2 regions of the Piscibacillus salipiscarius genome follow, and region 1 is predicted to be linked to the other one. Evidence: riboswitches for the same ligand, from Rfam matches in the RefSeq annotation. Region 1 holds a riboswitch; the other holds the start of a gene.
The links. Region 1 has a riboswitch for S-adenosylmethionine ahead of metX (homoserine O-acetyltransferase MetX). Riboswitches for the same ligand answer to the same signal wherever they lie in the genome.

Region 1 (3,225 bases):
CATCTGGCGGGTAAAGTAAGTCATTTGAAAAGCCTAACGCAAAGACTGGAACGTCATAGCGTTGTATCGCATTTTGATAACTACCTCGGCCTCTTGTAATATCATGACTGTTCATGACGTCGAGTAATCTCAAATAACTATAAGGGTTAAATTTCTTTGCTAATTTTTCCCCTTGATGGTCTAAGTAAGATTCAACATCAAACTCACCTTCTACCTGACTTCTCGCAAACCTTTTACTAAATAATTCATTTGATCGATATGTCACCATTCCGACCATTCTCGCCAAGCTCAAACCATTTTCAGGTTGGCTGCTATTCTTAAGGTCATATTTGATAGCTTGCTTAGCAATGTGATTAAACGCAATCGCATAGTCGCTAAACGTTGGGGTGACCGCAATTGGAAATATCGCATCCATAAAATCTGGGTACATAAGTCCCCATTCTAATACTTGCATACCACCAAGCGAGCCGCCGATTACAGCCTTTAAGTGATCAATGCCTAACATGTTAAGCGCAACAAATTGAACTTCTACTAAATTTCTTACCGTTAATGATGGAAAATTATTTTGGTATGGTTCACCATCTGCTCCTACGGAACCTGGCCCAGTAGAACCATCGCATCCGCCTAACACATTAAATGCTATGACCTGATAATAACGAGTATCAATATATCCGCCTTCATGAATTAACCCTCTCCACCATCCAGGCTTCGAATCTGTACCCACCGCAAATTGATTACCGGTTAATGCGTGGCAAACTAGAATAGTTGGTGCATTTTCAGGACCACTTCTTTCATAAGCAAGCTCAACCTCACGAAACTGCTCACCATTTTCTAAACTAAAGTTCGGAATAGTTACCGTTCCTGTTTGATACCTCATAACCATCCCTCCTTCCAAACCTTTTTAAGAAACTAAAAAAGCCTCCCTGCTTTGAGCAGAGAGGCCAGAATATACGACATCTAATATAATGGTCCCTCTCATCTATCAAAGCACACTTGCTTTGCAGGAATTAGCACCTTTCAAACCGCTGTTTGAAGGTTGCCGGGCGTCATCGGGCCAGTCCCTCAGCCACTCTGGATAAGAGTTTTAAAAATTATTAAATTTTGAATTAATTGATATCTTAGCACGGTCCTATCAAGCTGTCAATATAAATTATTATGTTAAAAGAATATTCCGTTAAGTTATTTTTATTCCTATATTTTAATGAAAATCAGGATCAATATATTTCCCATAATCGGGAACGGCGATTTGATCAAAGTTACGCACGAGTTGATTAAGTTTGTCTGTCAATTCTTGACCGTATACCGGAACACCATGCCCCGTGACTGCAATGGTTGGGTGCAGCTTAGATAATTTAATGATAGATTCTTTAGCGGCCTTCCAGTCTGTTGTTAAATAACGCGGCGGACCACTAAACTCTTGCTCTTGCATCATAACATCGAATAAATTTTCCTGTTTCACCGTCACGAACGCATCACCCACAATTAAAGCACCATCTTCATCCCTAAAAAAGGACACATGACCTGGTGAATGGCCTGGCGTATGAATCCAACTGAACCCGTCCATATAAGGGACTGTGCCATTCTTCGGAAGTGGCTCAACATGTTTACCCAGATTGACAGGTTCATTCGGGAAAAAAGGTGACATTTTCGCTACTAACCCGCCTTCAACTGAAGCATCTGGTTCAGGGTAACTCTTCTGCCCAGTTAGGTATGGTATCTCAAGTGGATGAGCATAGACTGGAACCTCCCACTTTTCAATCAGCTCAATAATAGCTCCTACATGGTCAAAATGTCCGTGAGTAAGAATGATCGCATTTGGCTTAGCGCCTTCTCCGTATCTCTTTTCAACAATTTGAATAATATCATCTGAAGAATTCGGCATCCCCGCATCGACTAATACAAATGAATCTTTACTACCCACAATAGCGATATTCACGATTTGAATTGTATGGCAGTATAAATCCGGAAGTAACTCCACTCCCTTTCCGCTACCAATTGATGTTGCAGGAATAAACTTATAATCAGAACCATAATTCATCTCACGATCCATCACATCAACCTCCTTAAATATTAGTATGAACGATATTTAATGAACTATGAAAAAGAGGAAAAAATTGACTAATGGTCGAATACTATTCTATGAAAGGAGAGATTAGGCATGATTAAAACCCCGATCAAAAATAAAGTGAATGTTGTGTTTATCCCTGTTGAAGATGTCGTAAAAGCCCAAGAGTGGTATTCTAAGTACCTTGGTTTAAGTGAGGGTGAATTTCATCAAGGTCACCTATTTGTTGCAGAAATGGAGGGAACTGGTGTGATCCTTGACTCTATGCCAGCGTGGCGTGAAGAGGGTGAAGCCTTACCAATTCTAAAAGCACCTGTTATTCAATTCGCAACAGATGATATTCATGAATCGTATGAATTTATGAAAGAGAATGGTATTGAACTAGTCACAGATGTTCAATTTGACCAATTTTTTGTTTTTAAAGATTTAGACGGCAACTTGTTGATGGTTTGTCAGGATTAATTAGAGAGGCAGCATTTTCACTCGAAAATGCTGTTTTTTAATTTTCTAGGACACTGTTATAAACGTAAGTTTTCTTTCTATGAACGGTTTTTCCCTTTCCATAAACGTAACTTTCTTTCCTATGAACGGTTCTCTGCTTACTATGAACGTAACTTGGGATTCTATAAACGTAGCTCCTAGATCTATGAACGGATTTCTTCCTTCTATGAACGTAACTTCCCTTTTTATAAATAAATTACAAGAGGACTTAGATTCCTAAGCCCTCTTGCATAGCAGTGAATGTTAAATCAGTTGAAGGAATCTTTTTCTCTTTTTACAACCGACTAAATGTTTAGAGGGACCATTTTAATTTACGAAAATGAGAGGGATTCACGTACTTGCCGTCTTGGAGGAGGACGACTGCAGAACCAGGGAAGTGATAGCTCATTTGAATTCACCCGTTACCTCACATCATAGTGCCCATATAGGGTGATTGGTGAGGATTAGCTGTATCTAACAATTCTATTTACTGCTTGTTTTATCATATTAATTTTTATAGAAACGAACAGTGCACTTGTCAGGTAGTTAATAAAAATGTACGAATTACCATAGTTCAATCTTTTGACAACCCCCAATCGTAATGATTATCGTTATAATTGAAGGTATAAAAGGAGGAACTATTATGGCATTCGTCATTACAAGTCCTTGCCAAACAGAAA
Region 2 (3,225 bases), on a different contig from region 1:
GTGCGCTTATTTTTTTCATTTTAAAAAGCTCCCTTCAATATCTTCTTTTTATTTATGTTCAGTTGTAAACAACTTACTAACGTTTATCTAATGTTTTGGATAGGAAATCTCCAATGAATTGAAAAATAAAAACAATAACTACAATAAAGATTGTACAAGCAACGACAACATCAATATCTCGCCTTTGAAACCCTTTCAAATAAGCAAGGTCCCCTAGACCTCCCGCACCGATAACTCCGGCCATTGCTGTATAACTGATAAGGGCAATGGCAGTAACCGTAATTCCTGAGATTAGCGCCGGCATCGATTCTGGAAGCAACACTTTAAAGATAATCGTTCGAGTCTTTGCTCCCATTGACTTCGCTGCTTCAATGACTCCCTTGTCAACTTCTTTAAATGCAATTTCTACAAGTCTTGCATAGAAAGGTGCTGCGCCAATAATCAAAGCTGGTAGTGCTGCTTTAGGGCCCCTAATCGTTCCCATTAAGAAGTCCGTAAATGGGAATAACAATAAGATTAGTATTATAAACGGTATAGCACGGAAAACGTTGACGACTGTTGCTGTCACGCCATTTAACAATTTATTTTGCCACAAGTTCCCTTTCTCAGTTAAAAACAATAAAAGACCTAATAAAATTCCAAGAATCAATGTGCCAATCACTGAAATAATCGTCATGTATAAAGTTTCGTAAGTGGCTGTCCACATTTCATCCATTTGTACATTTGGAAATAAATCAGTCAACATCTTGAATCACCTCAACTTCCACACCCGATGACTGAATATAGTTGATCGTTTCGGTGATAACCTTTTGATCGCCACTAATCTCAACATAAAGCGTTCCATAAGCTCCTTCTTGAGTTGGCGAAATGGAACCTTGTAAAATGTTAATGTCAACAACGTACTTTCTTAATACATCTGAAATGAGTGCCCGCTTTGCATCATTACCGATGAAGTGAAGTTTAACCACTTCGCTATTTGAATCGTTAGTGACGAATCGATGTAAACCTTCTTGGTTATGCTCGAGTGGACTGAGTTGCTGCACAAAGCGCTTAGCAGTTTTAGACTGCGGTTTCACAAATACATCTAACACGTCACCTTGTTCAACGACCTTGCCTTGATCCATAACAGCTACGCGGTGACAAATTTTCTGAATCACATGCATCTCGTGAGTGATCATGATAATCGTTAAGTTTAGTTTTTTATTAATAGATACAAGAAGATCCAAAATATCATCCGTTGTTTCTGGGTCTAATGCAGAAGTTGCCTCATCACAAAGTAAGACGTCTGGATCATTTGCCAGCGCTCTGGCAATCCCAACGCGCTGCTTTTGACCGCCACTTAATTGAGATGGATAAGAATTTTCTCTTCCCTTCAGACCAACAAGCTCGATTAATTCAGATACTTTCTCTTTACGTTCTGATTTTGAAACACCCGCAATTTCAAGCGGGAAAGCAATGTTCTCAAACACTGTTCTTGACCAAAGCAGATTAAAGTGCTGAAAAATCATCCCGATTTTCTGGCGCTCTTTACGAAGCTTGCCTATATTTAAGCTTGTAATATTGGTCTGATTAATCGTAACGTCCCCGTTCGTTGGTTCCTCTAAGCGGTTAATCAATCTAATGAAAGTACTTTTCCCCGCGCCACTGTAACCAATGACACCGAAAATCTCACCTTTATCTATGTTAATAGACACATCATCGACGGCTTTAACTTCTTGATGTTTTGTTTTAAAGACCTTTGACAATCCTTTAATTGAAATCATGTAAAAATCTCCCTTTAACCCTTTTAATCATTAATGATTTAATCAGTAAAAAGACCTTTCCGTTCATAAGAGAACAGAAAGGTACATCCGTTCTCTTATCTACCAAAGCATCATACTTTGCAGGAATTAGCACCTGTCAGGAACACCTGATGGTTGCCGGGCTTCGTAGGGCCAGTCCCTCCACCTCTCTGGATAAGAGTATTATTTGTATATTTTTATATATAAATCATCTTAGTGAATATTCTTAGGACGAAAAATAAAAAAGCCCTTTTCATGCAAGCGCAAGAAAAGAGCCGAATTCACCGTCACTTTTCTTATCTTGCAATGAATCTCTTCATTGCTGGAATTAGCACCTGTTAGGAATATCCTAATGGTTGCCGGGCTTCGCAGGGCCAGTTCCCTCCGCCTCTCTGGATAAGAAATCATGTTTTATTAATTTGATTGATTTTTATGTTAGCATGGTAATGTAGACAAGTCAATAATAAAATCTTATTAAAGGATGATCAACAATGAAAGCACCAATTTTCGAACTTCCTTTCCTAGATAGTCCTAACCAAACATTTAATTTAGAAGATGTATTAGGAAAAAAAGTCGTTCTAATAACTTTTTGGGTGTCATGGTGCCCTGACTGCGCTCGTGACCTTCCTAAAAAAGAGCAGTTCTATAAAACATCTCGCAATGATGAATTAGAAATGCTGACGATTAATGTTACGAGTCGTGAGCATGGTGAAGAAGAAGCGCTAAAATATCAGGAACAATTTTTAACAGAACCTGTTCTAAAAGATAACGGACGAGAAGTTTATGACCTATACGAATGTGAAGGTGTTCCAACAACCATCATTATAGATAAAGAGGGACAAGTCGTTGGACATTTTGGAGATCAAGCTGAATTCGTCTCCATCGTTCATAAATTAAGCGAGGCCTTAAACTAAGTAAGGCCCCATTTCTTTCAATAAGTATGGAACAGAATGAAATGTGTACAATCGATCTTTAAGCTCGCCTTGTCTAAATACCATCAAGCATGGAACGCTTGTCACTTCATGTGCTTGCACCCAGTCAGGTGCTAACGTTGCATTAAGTTCATAAAATTTATCTTGTTCTAAAGTTTCTTCAATATATTCAAGCATTCGCCGAGCTACTTTACACGTCCCGCAGAAAGGACTATTCACAAACACGATGTGATAGTCCTTTTTTTGGGTTATAAAGTGAGCTTGTTTCTGGCTTATTTCAATCACGATTAAAACCCTTTCAAGTACTCCGTTTTGACTTTCATATTAGCTGACAATAATAAAGATGCTAACACATTCTCAGGTGCATCCTCAACTTCGCGGTACTTTTTATCAATATAAATGTTCTCAGCATGGGATAGCTCTTGATTTAACATTTTTCGTAACTTTTTACCAGGCTCATCCGTATCGGTGAAAATATACACATCTCGTTCGAACAATTGATAATCATCCAC

Region 2: linked by a shared signal. The riboswitch ahead of ACFSW4_RS13055 (methionine ABC transporter ATP-binding protein) and the one ahead of metX (homoserine O-acetyltransferase MetX) in region 1 are both predicted to bind S-adenosylmethionine.

Annotation. Positions count from the first base shown of each region.
Region 1 covers NZ_JBHUMZ010000025.1:71,826-75,050, forward strand. Annotated here, with positions in the region: gene metX (homoserine O-acetyltransferase MetX) at 1-877, opposite strand, end outside; SAM riboswitch class I at 973-1,082, opposite strand; gene ACFSW4_RS11665 (MBL fold metallo-hydrolase) at 1,199-2,050, opposite strand; gene ACFSW4_RS11670 (VOC family protein) at 2,159-2,527, shown strand; gene ACFSW4_RS11675 (DUF362 domain-containing protein) at 3,189-3,225, shown strand, end outside.
Region 2 covers NZ_JBHUMZ010000047.1:1,377-4,601, forward strand. Annotated here, with positions in the region: gene ACFSW4_RS13045 (MetQ/NlpA family ABC transporter substrate-binding protein) at 1-19, opposite strand, end outside; gene ACFSW4_RS13050 (methionine ABC transporter permease) at 77-745, opposite strand; gene ACFSW4_RS13055 (methionine ABC transporter ATP-binding protein) at 735-1,763, opposite strand; SAM riboswitch class I at 1,856-1,962, opposite strand; SAM riboswitch class I at 2,075-2,184, opposite strand; gene ACFSW4_RS13060 (TlpA disulfide reductase family protein) at 2,273-2,695, shown strand; gene ACFSW4_RS13065 (thioredoxin family protein) at 2,687-2,998, opposite strand; gene ACFSW4_RS13070 (toprim domain-containing protein) at 3,001-3,225, opposite strand, start outside.